DNA from 4 places in the Promicromonospora alba genome. Region 1 is predicted to be linked to each of the others. Evidence: predicted binding sites of a transcription regulator. Region 1 holds the regulator's gene; each other region holds the start of a gene.
What was found. The regulator LexA, encoded in region 1, represses DNA repair genes until DNA is damaged. The targets are predictions, from matches to a motif close to TCGAACANNTGTTCGA.
Positions count from the first base shown of each region.

Region 2: ACFO6V_RS05135 (HNH endonuclease signature motif containing protein) is a predicted target of LexA. The motif match lies at 2,557-2,572, and genes of this name have one in related genera.
Region 3: ACFO6V_RS03650 (HNH endonuclease signature motif containing protein) is a predicted target of LexA. The motif match lies at 2,578-2,593, and genes of this name have one in related genera.
Region 4: ACFO6V_RS07775 (HNH endonuclease signature motif containing protein) is a predicted target of LexA. The motif match lies at 1,474-1,489, and genes of this name have one in related genera.

Region 1 is NZ_JBHSFI010000005.1:198,254-202,439, forward strand. It holds gene ACFO6V_RS15875 (DUF5302 domain-containing protein) at 178-405, opposite strand; gene nrdR (transcriptional regulator NrdR) at 550-1,020, opposite strand; gene ACFO6V_RS15885 (LysM peptidoglycan-binding domain-containing protein) at 1,140-1,586, opposite strand; gene lexA (transcriptional repressor LexA) at 1,778-2,593, shown strand; gene ACFO6V_RS15895 (L-lactate dehydrogenase) at 2,679-3,668, opposite strand; gene ACFO6V_RS15900 (ATP-dependent DNA helicase) at 3,678-4,186, opposite strand, start outside.
Region 2 is NZ_JBHSFI010000002.1:442,171-446,356, forward strand. It holds gene ACFO6V_RS05125 (dihydrofolate reductase family protein) at 1-6, opposite strand, end outside; gene ACFO6V_RS05130 (PaaI family thioesterase) at 157-552, shown strand; gene ACFO6V_RS05135 (HNH endonuclease signature motif containing protein) at 617-2,491, opposite strand; gene ACFO6V_RS05140 (dihydrolipoamide acetyltransferase family protein) at 2,734-4,186, opposite strand, start outside.
Region 3 is NZ_JBHSFI010000002.1:113,502-117,687, reverse strand. It holds gene ACFO6V_RS03665 (alpha/beta fold hydrolase) at 1-574, shown strand, start outside; gene ACFO6V_RS03660 (esterase/lipase family protein) at 571-1,287, shown strand; gene ACFO6V_RS03655 (DNA-3-methyladenine glycosylase family protein) at 1,309-2,241, shown strand; gene ACFO6V_RS03650 (HNH endonuclease signature motif containing protein) at 2,655-4,186, shown strand, end outside.
Region 4 is NZ_JBHSFI010000003.1:578,388-582,573, forward strand. It holds gene ACFO6V_RS07765 (rhamnogalacturonan lyase family protein) at 1-162, opposite strand, end outside; gene ACFO6V_RS07770 (glyoxalase superfamily protein) at 663-1,193, opposite strand; gene ACFO6V_RS07775 (HNH endonuclease signature motif containing protein) at 1,556-3,409, shown strand; gene ACFO6V_RS07780 (dihydrofolate reductase family protein) at 3,700-4,186, opposite strand, start outside.

The DNA of each region.
Region 1 (4,186 bases):
GCCAACGGCGCCGACAGTGTCGAGCATCCGTAGGCACTATCGGTCATTCCCGAGCGTTCAAACCGTGTCACGAACTGTGTCATCGCGGGTCATCTATCCCTTTGCTAGGCGCCTCGCGAGACAACAAAAGCCGCCGACCAGGTCAGATACCTGGTCGACGGCCTCGGCCGAACAGTCTCAGCCGGACTTGCGGCGGAACATCTTCTGGACTGGGCCGGTCGTCTCCGAGCCGTGCACCGCACCAGTGTTCACATCGCCCGCGGAGGTCCGGCTCCGAGCCGCATTCTTGCGGTCCAGAGCTTCCTTGAACTTCGCCTTCGCGTCCGTGCTCGGCGCTGTCGCGACCTTGGGCTCTTCAGCACCCTTGGTCTCGGCTGCCTCGGCATTGGGCTTCTCGTCCGTCACACCGATCACCTCCTCTTGTTCCGGGGGTCCCTCGATCGGGTCCGTCGTCGGCCCCAGCCTGCACCACGGCACAGCCAGGTGCCAACATTTTTGGATTCCACCCAGGCTACGGCCGACGACGACGCGCCCGGCCGCGCAGACTCCCTATGCCTGAGCGGCCGCCCGCTCGGCGCGCTCCGCACGGAGCGAGGTGATCGCGCTCTCGAAGTCCTCGAGCGAGTCGAACGCCTGGTAGACGCTCGCGAACCGGAGGTACGCCACCTCGTCGAGCTCGCGGAGCGGGCCGAGGATGGCGAGGCCCACCTCGTACGCGTCGATCTCCGCGCTGCCGTTGCTCCGCAGGGTCTCCTCGACCCGCTGGGCCAGGATCGCGAGGTCGTCGTCGCTCACCGGGCGCCCCTGGCACGCCTTGCGCACACCCGCGGCGACCTTGTCGCGGCTGAACGGCTCTGTGGCGCCGGAGCGCTTGACCACGGACAGGCTCGCGGTCTCCACGGTGGTGAACCGTCGGTTGCAGTTCGGGCACTGCCGTCGGCGCCGGATCGACAGGCCGTCGTCGGCAGTCCGCGAGTCCACCACGCGCGAGTCGGCGTGGCGACAGAACGGGCAGTGCATGCTCACTCCTGCGTGGTCGACCATCGACCGGAGGCCTCCGGTCGCGCCCCGACCGTAAGCGGGCAAACCACCCCCTTGCAACATAGCCGCAACATTCGTCGGCGAATCGAGGCCTTTCGTCACTCCTTGGGCAGGAGCAACAGCTCCCCGACGCGCAGCGTGCCGGTCGACATCTCGTTCAGGTCCTGCAGCCTGCCGACCGCGTGTCGCACGTCCTCGCCGGGTCTCGCGATCTCCTGGGCGAAGCCCCAGAGCGTCTCTCCCGGCTGCACGGCGTGCACCCGGACCTCGGTGGGTTCACCCGGGGAACTGGCGACCGCCGTCGCCCCCCACGTGATCATCGGAGCGAGCAGGAGCATGGCGAGCAGCACGAGGACCACCCGGCCGCGCCGCGTGAGCCGGAGGCCGGCCAGGCCGAGCCGGCCGGCGAGCGTGCGCCCTTCCACCGGGATGTACGCACGGACCGCAGCCGGTCGGGCCGCCGGCACGAACGCCCGGCCATACGACGGCGCATACGCCTGTTCATACGTCGGGGTGTACTGCCGCAGCGGGATCACGTCCCCCATGGCCCCTCCTCGAATGAGTGACTGAGCTTCTGTCGTTCATACAAGCGTTCGTCGAACGCCCGTACCATTGTGTAGCACGGGACACCGTCCATGTCGAGACACGCTCGAACATTCGTTTGAGCCGAGCGCGTTTGTGACCTAGAGTGGGTAGCGCACAGGAGAACATTTGTCGGAACGGGAGGGGCACGGGCATGACGGGACGGGACGGGACCAGCGACACGAGAGCCGTCGACACGGCAGCCTCCGGCGTCGCCACGCTGGACACGCCAGCCGACAAGGCGGTCGCTGACGTGCACACGATCTCGCCGACTGACCGCCTCACCGAACGGCAGCGCTTGGTGCTGGACACGATCCGGCAGTCGTTCGAGACGCGGGGCTACCCGCCGTCGATGCGCGAGATCGGCGAGGCCGTCGGGCTGGCCAGCCCGTCGAGCGTCAAGCACCAGCTCCAGATGCTCGAGAAGAAGGGCTTCCTGCGCCGCGACCCCAACCGGCCGCGCGCCATGGAGCTCGTGGAGCCGATGGCCGAGCAGGTCGACAAGCCGACGCGCGGCGAGATCCACTGGCCCGAGCCGCGCCGCAGCGGCCAGGTCCACTGGGGCGGCTCCGTGCCCGACGACGCCAGCACCCCCCCGCCGTCGTATGTGCCGCTCGTGGGCCGTATCGCTGCCGGTGGCCCCATCCTTGCCGAGCAGGTCGTCGAGGACGTGTTCCCGCTCCCCCGCCAGCTGGTGGGCGACGGCGAGCTGTTCCTCCTCAAGGTCGCCGGCGACTCGATGGTCGACGCCGCGATCTGCGACGGGGACTGGGTGGTCGTACGGCAGCAGAACGTCGCCGAGCAGGGCGAGATCGTCGCCGCCATGATCGACGGCGAGGCCACGGTCAAGACGTTCAAGCAGACCGACGGTCACGTGCTGCTGCTGCCGCAGAACCCGGCCTACGAGCCGATCCCCGGCGACGAGGCCCAGATCCTGGGCCGCGTGGTCGCGGTGCTGCGCAGCCTGTAACGAGGTTCGCGAAGTAGAGCGCCTGTCCGCCCTGCGCAACGCTCAGCGTGCGTAAGGCGGACAGGCGCTCTACTTCGCGGTCTCCTCAGAAGCCGAACTGCCTCTGCACGGCCCGCACGCTCTCCGCCGACGCACGAAGGCCGGCCAGCTCGTCGTAGGACATCGGCACCCGCATGTTGGCCGTGACACCCCGCCGGTCCACGAGCGACGGCACGGACAGGCACACGTCGCTGATGCCGTGGTAGTCGTCCAGCAGCGAGGACACCGGCATGATCCGGCCCTCGTCGTTGAGCACCGCCTCGATGATGCGGGTGGCGGCCAGGCCGACGGCGTAGTTGGTGGCCCCCTTGCCCGCGATGATCCGGTACGCGGAGTCGACCACCTCGTGGTGCACCTCCGTACGCACCGCCGCGTCGAGCGGCGGGTTACCGCCCAGCGGCTCCCAGTCGAGCAGCGGCACACCGCCGATCGACGCCGAGCTCCACAGCGCGATCTCCGAGTCGCCGTGCTCCCCGGCGATGTACGCGTGCACGTTCCCCACCGCCACGCCGCAGCGCTCGGCGAGCACCACGCGCAGCCGGGACGAGTCGAGCACCGTGCCGCTGCCGAACAGCCGCTCGCGCGGCAGGCCGGAGATCTTGAGCGCCGCGTAGGTCACGACGTCGACGGGGTTGGTCACCATGACGTACGTGGCGTCCGGCGCGACGTCGACCAGGCCGGGCAGGATCTTGCGCATCAGGCCGATCGTTCCCTCGGCGAGGTCGATCCGGGTCTGCCCGGGCTTCTGCTTCGCCCCTGCGGTCACGACCACGACGTCGGCGCCCGCGCACACTGCGACGTCGTCCGAGCCGATCACCTGCGCCTGGGGCGTGAACATGAGGCCGTGCTGGAGGTCGAGCACCTCGGCCTCGACCTTCGCCCGGTTCACGTCGTGCAGGGCGATGGTCCGCGCCGAGCCCCGCGCCAGTGCGGCGAAGGCCAGCGTGGAGCCGACCGCCCCGGCGCCCACGATCGCGAGCTTGGTGGTGCGGGCGCCGGAGGACGGCGCGGCCGGGATGTCCGAAAGGGCTGCCATGCCCCCAGGTTAGGTGTCGAGCCTCGCCAGCGCGGCACGGACCAGCGCCGAGTCGGTCGTCGGCCAGAACCCCGGCATCGAGCGGGTCAGGAACGACGCGTAGCGGGCCGTCGCGAGGCGGGGGTCGAGGACCGCCACCACTCCCCTGTCGTCCATGCTCCGCACGAGGCGCCCGGCGCCCTGCGCAAGCAGCAGCGCCGCGTGCTGCGCGGACACCGCCATGAACCCGTTACCGCCCGCCTGCTCCACCGCCTTGGCGCGTGCCGCCTTGACCGGGTCATCGGGGCGCGGGAACGGGATGCGGTCGATCAGCACGAGCTGGCACGACGGGCCCGGCACGTCCACGCCCTGCCACAGGGACAGCGTGCCGAACAGGCAGGCCTCCGGATCCTCGGCGAACTCGCGCACGAGGGTGGGCAGCTGGTCGTCGCCCTGCGCCAGGATCGGGAAGTCCAGCCGCTCCCGCATCGCCTCCGCCGCCGCGTTCGCCGCACGCCGGGACGAGAACAGGCCGAGCG
Region 2 (4,186 bases), on a different contig from region 1:
TTCCATCTCTCCTCCTGGGGTAGGGATGCTCCGCGTCGCGCTCTGCCGGGACGGACAGAGGGACACGGGGATGACTTCCGGCGGTAGGCAAACTCGTCGGAAGCCACCAGCGACGGTGTGCGGTAACGGCGTCCGGTAACGCCATACAGTGACCGCATGTCGAAACCGTGGACGATCACGCTGGGCGCGCTCGACGAGAAGCTGGGTATCCGCGTGCTGGAGCAGTCGGCGCAGCGGGTGGTGGCGACCATGCCGGTGGCGGGCAACACCCAGTCGCTGGGCCGCCTGCACGGCGGCGCGACGGCGGCGTTCGCGGAGGCGCTGGGATCCTGGTGCGCGCTGATCCACGCCAGCACGCTGGGCAAGGTATGCGCGGGCGTGGACCTGAACATCACGCATCACCGGGGCGCGACGGACGGGACCCTCACCGGCACGGCGTCGCCGGTCCACCTCGGCCGGACGATCACGTCCCACGAGATAGTCGTGACAGACGAGCAGGGCCGCCGCATCTGCACGGCCCGCATCACCAACCAGCTGATCGAGCCGCGCTGACGTCTTTCGGGCCGACCGGACCCGCCAACCGGACATACCAACCAGGCTCCGAGGGCCCGGCCGCTCAGGCGACTTCGGTGGTGGGCGGTGGGGCTTCGATGGCTTCAGGTAGGCGGATGCGGTGCCCACGGGCGTCCGTGAACGCCCACCCGGTCTCGAGGAGGACACCGGCCGTGGTGTCGGTGGGCTTGCCGGTCCAGTGCATGGTGATGCCGCGGGTGTCGACGAGCTGGTGGTGGTACCAGCACAGCAACGCACTGTTCGTCACGGAGGTGTCTCCGCCGTCGGCCCAGTGGGTCAGGGCGTGGTGGACCTCGCACCGTGACGGCGGTTGGTCACAGCCCGGGTAGACGCAGTGCTGGTCTCTTGCGATGACGGCGCGGCGCATCTGCCCTGACACCGTGCGCTGGGCACGTCCGACGTCGAGGACGGCGCCGTCGGGGCCGAACACGATCCGGGTGATCGCGCTGTGGCACGCCAGGCGGCGGATCAGCGCGCGTGGGGCACGGCCGCCGGTCTCGGTGAACACCGGACCACCGGAGGACAAGAACCCGGACACTGTCATATCCGCGGTACTCCAGCCACCCGGACCTCCACCCAGACTTCCACCCGGACTACCGGCCGGGCTTCTGGTGGGGCTTCCGGTCGGGCTTCCGGCCGTTGGGCCACCACTCAGACCACCTGTGCCCGCACCGGCATCTGCACTTGTGCCCGCACCCGTGCCCGCGCAGGTGCCAGTGCCGGTGCCAGTGGTGCCGGTGCCAGTGGTGCCGGTGCCAGTGGTGCTGGTGGTGCTGGTGCCGGTGCCGGTGCCGGTGCCGGGGATGCTCGGCCCCACGCCGAAGCGGGTGCCGCGCCCTGGTGCGGTCTGCCCGCAGGTCAGGCACAGGCCGTCCCGGGTCCTCGTGACCTGGGTGACGAACTCGTCCCACGACACCGTCACGTTCAGGTGCGGTGCGATCGCAGCGCCCGGGGAGGCCTGGTTGGTGTCCAGCACCACCCGCGCCACATCCGCCAGACCCTGCGCCCGACGCTGGGTCGTCGTGCGGGTGTCCTCCGCCGCCGGGGCGCCCAGGACCGCGTTGATCGCGGTCGTCAGCTGCAGGCCGTGCTCGTCGGTGAGGAACCCGGCCACGTGATACCCGCCGAACGTCTTGGCCAGATCGAAGAACTCGCCCTGCGCGGCCTTGTCGTCGTCCACATCGTCGGTGTCGGGGTCGGTCACAGTCGCGAACCGGCGGGCGACCTTCCGGAACTGGTCCGCGTTGAGCACACCAGCCTCACGCAGCACCAGGGCTTCACCGGTGACCAGGGTCCCCTCCGTGATCGCGCCCTCCAGGACCTGCGTGACCAGCTCACGGGTGCGTGTCCCGTCGGGGTCCTCGGTGGGGTCGGGGAAGTCGACCGGCACGGTCTGGACGAACTGTTCCGGGGTGGTGGTGTGCCCGGTGCGGGTGTCGATCAGCCAGGCCAAGGCGTCGGTGCGGGTCTCGCTGGTGGGCGCGACCTCCGTCATCACCCTCGCGTGGTCGACACCCAGGGTTCCCGCGACCAGCCGCTCCCGCGTCACGGGCAGCGCGGTCGCCAGGCGGCGGGCGATCGTCATGTCCTTACCCGCCGTCGAGGCGGAGATGCCTTCGCGCAGGCGCAGCCAGGTCGTGAACGTCCGGGCCGTGGCACCGGAGCGCCAGGACCCCTCGTTCTCGATGCGGGGTAGCAGGGTGTACCGGACACCGTCCAGGCGACCGGTCACCTGGCGGATCCGGGTGTGCGCATCAGCCAGGCGAGTGACCGTCGGCGCGTCCCAACCGGTCAGCGTCTCGGGGTCGGTCAGAGCAGTCAGCTCCGCGGTCGCCGCCTCGATCCGGGCCAGCACATCCTCGATCGACGCCGCAGCAGGCAGACCAGCAGCGGAACCACCGTTCGTCGTCTGCCCCATCGTGCCCACCCCCGCCCATCTCGCTGCTCGCCTCTAGTTCCTACTCCCTTGCTGTATCTATTATCTCGAACACTCGTGCGATCTGCTTGTGGATCTCAAATCTGTGGATAACTCTCCAGCGCAGCAGGTGGAAGCCTCTTCGGACTCCCGCGAACCCACCAGGCGCACAACGAGACCAACAAACCGTGCCGATCGCACTACCGAGGACCACAGCTCAGCGGCACACCATCAGTGGCACACCGTCAGAGCCGGACGATCGCCGCGGCAGGGCTCTCGATGGCGTCGGCGACGGAGCGCATGAAGCCTGCCGCCGTCCCGCCGTCGCAGACCCGGTGGTCGAAGACGAAGGACATCTGCGTGATCTTGCGCGCCACGATCTCGCCGTCGACAACCCACGGGCGGTCGATGATGCGGCCGAGGCCCAGCATCGCGACCTGCGGGTGGTTGATGATCGCCGCGCTGCCGTCGACCCGGAACCCGCCGTAGTTGTTCAGCGTGAACGTCCCCGCGGTGAGCTCCTCGGTGGTCGCCTTGCCCGTGCGGGCGCGTGCGACGAGGTCGCGGAGGGCCACGTCGAGCTCGGTCGTGGTCATCGAGCCGGCGTCGAGCACTGCCGGGACGACCAGCCCGTGCTGTCCCTGGACGGCGACGCCGAGGTTGATGACGCCGGGCATGACGATCTCGTCGCGCTCCACGTCGAGCCTGGAGTTCAGCACCGGGTACTCCTTGAGCCCGGCCACGACGAACCGCGCGACGTAGGCGAGCAGGCCCGGCCCCGCATCGTCGGGAGTCCGGGCGGCCTCGCGCAGGCTCCAGAGCGCGGTCGCGTCGACGTCGACCCAGACCGTCGCCTCGGGAATCTCCGCGCGGCTCCGTGACAGCACCTTGGCCGCCGTCTTCTGGAAGCCGCTGAGCGGGATGCGCCGCTCCCCGCGCGCGGGAACGCTCGGGAGGACGGCGGAAGAAGCGCTCGGCAGGACGGCGGTCGCAGGAACGTCCGGCACGACGGCGGCCGGGGCGCGCACCGGGGTCTCCGTCGCTGCCGCAGCCTGCGACGGCGTCAGCGACGGCGCCTGCCGCGCCCGTTCGATGGCGGTCCACACGTCGGACCTGGTGACGACCCCGCCGGCCCCGGTCGGCGCGATCGCGTGCAGGTCCAGCCCCGCCTCCCGGGCGAGCCGCCGGACGATCGGCGAGATCACCTTCACCGGGCCACCGCTGGAAGCCGCAGCGGCTCCCGGGCCTGCAACGACCCCCGAAGCCGCAGCCATGGCGGGCACCGCCGACGGGACAGCACGTGGCCGGCGCCGTCGGCCCGAACCCGGATGCACAGAGGTCCCGTACCCGATGAGCACGTTGCCGGAGCCCGCCCGTTCCTCCTCGCGGTAGGTCTCGGCAGCCACGCCGTCACCGTCCGCGGCCACCCCCTCGCCGTCGGCGGTCACACCAGCCGCCACACCGACAGCGATCGTGATCAGCGGCCTGCCCACCTCGACAAGCTCCCCCTCGGCGGCGTGCAGCACGCCGACCCGGCCCGCGTACGGGCTGGGCACCTCGACGACGGACTTGGCCGTCTCGACCTCCACCACGGGCTGGTCCACCGTGACGACGTCCCCCTCCGCGACCAGCCACTGCACCACCGAGGCCTCGGTCAGCCCTTCGCCGAGGTCAGGCAGCAGGAAGGTCTGCTCCGTC
Region 3 (4,186 bases), on a different contig from region 1:
GCACCCGCGCCGCGACGTCACGGTCCCTGAGCACGCGGCAGTCGTCGCGCGGTACGTCCGCCGGCACGTGCTCGACGTCGGACTGCCCGCACCGGTCCTCGTCGGGCACTCGATGGGCACGCAGATAGTGGGCCAGCTGCTCGCCGACCACCCCGACGCCGCGTCGGCGGGCGTCCTCCTCGGCCCGACGGCGGAGCCCGGCGCCCGGACCTTCCCGCGTCAGGCGGTACGCCTCGCGATCGACGTCGTGGGCGAGTCGCCGCGCACCATCGGCACGCTCCTGGTCGACTCCCTGGTGCGCTGCGGCGCGCCGTACTACCTGCGCCAGCTGCGTCACGTCGTCGAGCACCGGCTGGAGGACGTGCTGCCCCGCACCACGGCGCCCGTCGTCGTGGTGCGGGGCGAGCGCGACCCCGTCGCGCCGGAGCGGTGGGTAGAGGCGCTCGCGGCGAGCGCCCCGCTCGGGCGGCACCGCACGGTGGGCGGCAGGCATCACGCGATGGACGCGGACCCCGCGGGCGTCGCCGAGGCCGTCCTGGACGCGTGGCCCGCGGCGGACCGGGGCATCGGATGAGCGGCCGGCTGCGCTCGCCCGACGGCGTGCTCCCGCGGCTCGCCGCGTGGGCCGCCGACTATGCGTGGGCCACGGAGCGGCAGGCGCGGCACTTCCTGAGGCGGCCGAAGCTGCCCGGGGCGTCCGGCGCGTCGTCGCAGGCCCCCGTCCTGCTGCTGCCCGGCATCTACGAGACCTGGGAGTTCCTGCAGCCCGTGGCCACGGCGCTGGCCCGCGCGGGACATCCGGTCCATGCCGTGCCAGGCCTCAAGCTCAACCTCCGGCCGGTCCCGGAGTCGGCGGACATCGTGGTCGAGCACCTGGAACGCACGGGCCTGACCGGGGTGGTGCTCGTGGCGCACAGCAAGGGCGGCCTCATCGGCAAGCGGGTCATGCTCTCCGGGGCGAGCGACCGGGTGCTCGGCATGGTCGCGATCGCGACACCGTTCACCGGCTCCCGCTGGGCCCGATACATGCTCTCGCGGTCGCTGCGGTCGTTCGACCCCCGCGACCCGGTGCTGCTGGCGCTCGCCGGGGAGCTGCTCGTCAACGAGTGCATCACCGCCGTCTACCCGCGGTTCGACCCGCACATCCCCGAGACGGGCCGGCTGGAGGGCGCGCGGAACATCGAGCTGCCGCTGTCGGGGCACTTCCGGCCGCTGGGGCACCCGTTGCTCGTGGAGACCGTGGTGCGCGAGGTGGCGCGGGTGGAGTCCGAGCGCGCGGTGCGCTGATTCCGGTTCGCCAGGTCGCACGTGGTCAACTGGGATGTGCTCACCGTCCGCCACAGCTCGCCGCGCCGGACCGACGTCGCCCTGACGCTCGGACCGCTGGGGCACGGGCCCGCGGACCCGACGTTCCACCGGGCCGCGGACGGAACGGTCTGGCGGACGTCGCTGCTGTCCACAGGGCCGGTGACGCAGCGATTCGTGCCCGCCGGCCCGCACGAGGTGGTGGTGCAGCTCTGGGGCGACGGCGCGCGGGAGGCCGCCGACGCGCTGCCCACGCTGCTCGGCGAGGACGACGACGTCACCGGCTTCGCGCCGCCGCCGCAGGTCCGCGACGCCCATCGCCGGGCGGCCGGGATGCGGATGGTGCGCAGCGGCCGGGTGCTGGAGGCCCTCGTGCCCGCGGTCCTGGAGCAACGCGTGCAGACCGTGACAGCGCATCGGGCGTGGCAGTGGCTCGTGCGGAGGTACGGCACGCGCGCGCCGGGCCCGGCGCCTGAGGGCCTGCGGGGCGGATTGCGGGTGGTCCCGGACGCGCAGACCTGGACGCGGGTGCCGGTGTGGGACTGGCACCGCGCCGGCGTCGACCCCGGACGAGCCCGCACGGTGATGCGGTGCGCGCTGGTGGCGCCGCGTCTCGAGGAGGCGTGCGCGATGGCGCCCGCGGAAGCTCGCGCACGGCTCGAGAAGGTGCAGGGCGTCGGGGTGTGGACGTCGGCGGAAGTGGCGCAGCGCGCGTTCGGCGACGCGGACGCCGTCTCCGTGGGCGACTTCCACCTGCCCGCGGCGGTCGGCTGGGCGCTGTCCGGTGAGCGCACCGACGACGCCGGGATGCTGCGGCTGCTGGCGCCGTACGCCCCGCACCGGCACCGGGTGGTCCGGCTGCTCATGATCGGTGGGCGGGCCAAGGCGCCCCGCCGCGGGCCGAAGACGCCGATCGCGGACTATCGAGCGTTCTGACGGCTGCCGGTGGGCAGCCGGGGGACCGGTTGGGTCTCTGTGCTGGGTTCTTGTGCTGGGTTCTTGCGCTGGGTTCTTGCGCTCGACTCTTGCGCTCGACTCTTGCGCTGGGACTTCGGGCTGGACTGCGCGTTAGGTCTCGCGTTGGCGCCTCGGGGCGAGCGCGCGGATGGTGTGCGCCGCGTGCTCGCGCGTCCGCGCGGGGTCGGTCGTGGCGAGGAGGTCAAGGACGTGGCGCGTGCAGGGAGGCGCCGCGTACAGGGAGGCAGCGATGCTTGCACGCCCTTAGGCGGGGGACACAAGAGAACGCGCCGATGTCAGTGGCGAGGCATAGAATCGAACAAAGGTCCGAATGGATGACGGCCTCGGTTTACTCTTCTTGAGTAATGAGCCACAGGGGGAGGTGGGCTGGGATGTACGAGGAACTGCTCGACGACCGCATGGCCGGTGAGTACCCGGACGCGGTGGCGCCCGTCGAGATGCCGCGTGACCTGCAGGAGACGCCCTCCGCGACGCCTCCGGATCCGGGCATGGTGCCGGACTGGCCTCCAGAGGTCGTGCCGGTCGCGTTCTGGCCGGAGGACGTCCTGCGCCGAGCGCTGCAGGACGCGCCCGGTGCGCGGCTGGCGCGCGTGGTCGCTGAGGCTCTCGACGTGGACGGGAACCTGGAGATCGGTATGCCCGTCGCCGCCGACCCGGACTCGGACTCCGACTCCGACTCCGACTCCGACTCGGACTCCGACTCGGGCTCGGGCGCGGGTGCTGGTCCGGCCGGGGGCGGTGGTGCTGCAGGTGGTGCGGGCGGTGCCGTGGGTTTCAGTGTGCTGGCTGACCTGTCGGACGAGGCCCTGGCCGACGTGGTCGTCGCGTGTGGCCGGTTGCAGTCCTGGGTAGCGGGTGTGCAGGCCCGGGTCGTGGCGGAACGCGCCGCGCGGGAGTCGCACCCGCTGGCACACAGCTCGCTGGTCGGGCAGGTCACCGGCGAGCTGGTGGTCACAGCCCCGGAAGCGACGGAGGTCGTGGTGCGGGCCGAGTCCGGGACCCAGCACCCCACGGTGATTACTGCCCTGCTGAAAGGCAGGATCGATACCCGCAAGGCGCACACGTTGCTGCGTTCCGCGTCCCGGCTGACGGTCGCGGAGCGCGCTGAGGCGATCCGCCGGTTCCTGCCCCAGGCTCCGGCGCGAACGTGGAAGTGGTTGCAGGCCAGGATGCTCGCGTTCGCGAAGAACCTGCACGGCGCCTCCGTGACCGCTCAGGCCGAAGCGCAACGCCGCAGTGTGCAGGTGGACCGGGCGGAGAACGACATGGGGTGGTTGTCCGCGTACCTGCCGGCCGTGGACGCCGCAGCGGTATGGGGCGTGGTGGACGACATGGCCCACCAACTGCGCCATGTCACGGGTGAGGAGCGCACCCTGAGCCAGCTACGCGCCGACTCCCTGACCGGGATCGTCACCGGCCGGCTCCTGCCCGCCGACCGATACACCGACCCCGACACCACCGACTCCGACACCGGAACCGACACGGCGACGGCGACCGGGCCCAGGACCACTGAAGACGTAGGGAGCATTACGGATACGCAGACCGGAGCGGAGGACGGATCGACGCGGGTTTGCACCTGCGGTGGCCGCCCGCCCGTGCAGCACGTTGTCCAGGAGGTCGTGCGGCCGGTACGGATCATCCCGACCCGCCCCGTGGTCCGGGTCACGATCCCCGCCACTGCACTGCTCGGCCTGGACAACGCGCCCGGAGAGCTCGCTGGCTTTGGGCCAATCCCTGCCGAGACCGCACGAGCGATCGCGGCCGATGCGACCTGGCAACGCCTGCTGACCGACCCCGTCACCGGGGTCCTGACCGACTACTCGACCACCACCTACCAACCCGGCAAGACCTTGCGCAGCGCAGTCGAGGCCAGAGACACCACGTGCACCTTCCCCTGCTGCGA
Region 4 (4,186 bases), on a different contig from region 1:
CCAGCGGAGCCCGAGCGCGCCGGGCGTGGCGTGCGCGACGCGCACCGACGTCGGCGGGACGGGGGCTGCCGCAGCCGAGATCGCAGGCGCGAGCGGGAGCACGAGCGCCGCGGCGGCCAGGCCGGCGACGACCGGTCGGACAGGGCGGGACTGCGAGAGCACGCGTGAACCCAGGACTCTCGAACCTAGGCGGTAAGCGCTTTCTAGCATGGCAGGAGCGCGCCATCGAAGCTGGGGCATGGGATCACCTTGTCGTCTCGTCGTCGAGTCGGACCGGACCGGACAAGCCCCGGCGTTGGGGCCGATCGGCAGGGATTGTATGGATTCAATCCCGGCCAGGCAGTCATCTTGCCGCGCCCGCCTGAGGTTGTAAAGAGTCAGTCAGCAGCGGTGGCGCCGGCAGACGACCGCGTCGCCGAAGACGTCGGCAGCCACCTGGCGCAGGGTCCGGTCGGGCGGCGAGCCCGAGCCGTACCGCTATGCCTGCCGCTTCCTCTGGGGCGGTCGGCATCTCGTCCGAACCTCATCGCGGCTTGTCCTGCACCGAGCCGGGCGGTCGAGTCGGCGTCAGCCGGACGGCTCGGCGTCAGCCGGACGGCTCAGTGTCAGCGAGACGGCTCGGCGTCAGCCGGACGGCTCAGTGTCAGCGAGACGGCTCGGCGTCAGCCGGACGGCTCACAGAGTCGCAGCACATTGCCGAACGGATCGACGAGCTCGATGGTCGGCCCGCCCGGAGCGTCGCGGTCAATACCGGGCCGAAGCCGCGCACGCGGCCGGCCCGAGAGCTCCGCGTGGAGCGCGTCGACGCTGGCAACAGGCAACCAGACCACCGTTCCCGGCGTCCCGTCGCCGTGGTGCTCGGACAGGTCCAGCACCGCCTGGCCCCGGCGGACCCGCAGGTAGAGGGGCATGCCGGGCTCGAAGCGGTGCTCCCACTCGACGCCGAACCCGAGGTAGTCCACGTAGAACTCTCGTGCAAGCGCCTCGTCCTGGACACGGAGCACAGGGACGGCGCGCCCGAAGTCCGGCGGCCCTCCCGGCAGCCGCGCGGACGCGATGTTCCAGTCGGCGAATCCGAGCTGCACGGCGACGATCTCCAGCGCGCGGCTGTGGCTGATGGTGACGTCGGTGGCGGCGAGCGTCCGGCGCAGCGCGCGAGCGGCCGCCTTCGCGTCGGAGAGTGTCAGGTCCACGATTTCATCGCTATCCCGGTGCCGTGAGCGTCGTCGGTGCCCGCATTGCCGTCCGGGGCACCGTGGTAGGCACGAACCTCTGACAGGACGTCTTCGTCGATGCATTCACCGAACCGATCATCTCGGCGCGGGCGGCGGGCTCATCGAGTGCCCGGGAAGAGATTAGCAAGCCAGCGCCCGGCCCACCGGGCGGTGTGCGCTCGCAGGCTCTCGGGCCGGGGCGGTCGGGCGGTCGTGACCTTCGAAGAGTTATCCACAGATTTCGAATCCGGCAAGCGGACCGTACGAGTGTTCGAGATAATAGACACAGTGAGGGAGTGAGAACTAGAGGCGAGCATCGAGATGAGTGGGAGGTGGGCAGGGTGGATCAGACGACCGACAGCGGTCCCGCTGCTGCTCTGCCCGCTGCGGTCTCGATCGAGGAAACTCTCGCCCGGATCGAGAACGAGATAGACAACCTCACCGCCCTGACCAGTCCCGAGACGCTGACCGGTTGGGACGCGCCGAGCATCAGCCGCCTGACCGAGGCACACACCCGTATCCGTCGGCTGACCGGTCGCCTGGACGGGGTCCGGTACACCCTGCTACCCCGCATCGAGAATGAGGGTTCCTGGCGCTCGGGTGGCACGGCCCGCACGTTCACGACCTGGCTGCGCCTACGCGAAGGCATCTCCGCATCCACGGCGGGTAAGGACATGACGATCGCCCGCCGTCTGGCGACCGCGCTGCCCGTGACGCGGGAGCGGCTGGTCGCGGGAACCCTGGGTGTCGACCATGCCCGGGTGATGACGGAGGTCGCGCCCACCAGCGAAACGCGTACGGATGCGTTGGCGTGGTTGATCGATACCCGCACCGGGCACACCACCACGCCGGAACAGTTCGTCCAGTCGGTGCCGGTCGACTTCCCCGACCCGGTAGACGACCCCGACGGGACCCGGACCCGTGAGCTGGTCACCCAGGTCCTGGAGGGTGCGATCACGGAGGGGACCCTGGTCACCGGTGAAGCCCTGGTCCTGCGTGAGGCTGGTGTGTTGAACGCGGACCAGTTCCGGAAGGTCGCCCGCCGGTTCGCGACCATCACCGATCCCGATACCGACGATGTGGACGACGACAAGGCCGCCCACGGCGAGTTCCTCGACCTGGCCAAGACCTTCGGCGGGTACCACGTCGCCGGGTTCCTCACCGACGAACACGGCCTGCAGCTGACGACCGCGATCAACGCGGTCCTGGGCGCCCCGGCGGCGGAGGACACCCGCACGACGACTCAGCGTCGGGCGCAGGGTCTGGCGGATGTGGCGCGGGTGGTGCTGGACACGAACCAGGCCTCCCCGGGTGCGGCGATCGCACCGCACCTGAACGTCACGGTGTCGTGGAACGAGTTCGTCACCCAGGTCACGAGGACCCGGGACGGCCTGTGCCTGACCTGCGGGCAGACCCCACCAGGGCGCGGCACCCGCTTCGGCGTGGGGCCGAGCATCCCCGGCACCAGCACCACCACTGGCACCACCACCACCACCAGCACCAGCACCAGCGCCACCGGCACCAGCACCACCAGCAGCACCAGCACGGGTGCGGGTGCGGACGCGGATGCGGATGCAGGTGCAGGTGCAGGTGCAGGTGCGTTGCACACCGGCCCAGCCGCCGAAAGCCCGACCGGAAGTCCGACCGCAGGTCCGGGCGGAGGCCCGGGTACCTGGAGTGCAGCAGATATGACGGTGTCCGGGTTCTTGTCCTCCGGTGGCCCGGTGTTCACCGAGACCGGCGCTCGTGCCCCACGCGCGCTGATCCGCCGCCTGGCATGCCACAGCGCGGTCACCCGGATCGTGTTCGGACCCGACGGCGCAGTCCTCGACGTCGGACGTGCGCAGCGCACGGTGTCGGGGCAGATGCGCCGCGCCGTCATCGCAAGAGACCAGCACTGCGTCTACCCGGGCTGTGACCAGCCGCCGTCACGGTGCGAGGTCCACCACGCCCTGACCCACTGGGCCGACGGCGGAGACACCTCAGTGACGAACAGTGCGTTGCTGTGCTGGTACCACCACCAGCTGGTGGATGCCAACGGCATCACCATGCACTGGACCGGCAAGCCCGCCACGAACACCACGGCCGGTGCCCTCCTCGAGACAGGGTGGGCGTTCACGGACGCCCGTGGGCACCGCATCCGCCTCCCTGAACCCACCGAGGCCCCACCCCCGCCCACCACCGAAGTCGCCTGAGCGGCCGGTCGGACCCGGCAACCCGCCGAAGCCGCCGGACCGGTCAGGCCAGCGGGCCAGCAGGCCTGGCGCGCCCTAGCGAGACCGCCGAACCCCACCAAGCTCGCCGAACCAGCGAGGCCACCAAGCTCACCGACCCACCGACCCACCGAAACCCTCTCCACGCCAAACAACGGCACCCGCTCACCGGACCCGCCACCTGCGGCGACCGCCGAGGCAGCCTGACCTGCGACTAGCCGGGCATGCCCCAAGCCTTCCGGTCCGATCCCCGCGCTCGGCCCACCGGCTCGTCACGCATGCAGCGTCGGCCGGTAGACCAGCTCCTGGATGTCGCCGTCGAGCGTCACGTGCTCGATCAGCTCGAGGTCGAAGTCGGCAGCACCGTGGAAGATCGGGTCCAGGCCGGTCCGGCCTGTGATCACCGGGAAGAGCGTGACCCGGACCCGGTCGACCAGGCCGGCGGCCATCAGCGCCCGGTTCATCGACAGGCTCCCGTGCGAACACAGCGGCACCTCCGACTCCTCCTTGAGCCGGGCGACGACGTCGACCGCGTCGCCGTCCACGACCTGCGCGTCCGGCCAGTCGAGGGGGCCCTCCAGCGTGTTCGACACCACCGTCGTCGGCAGGTTCCGCATCCGGGTGACCCACGGGTCGCGCACGTCGGAGTCCTCGGAGCTCTCGGACAGCATCTGCGCGAACGCACGGTAGGTGTTGGCCCCGAGGACCAATCGCTGCTCCTGCGAGTAGAGGGCGAGCCGGTGCTCCAGGAGCTCCGGG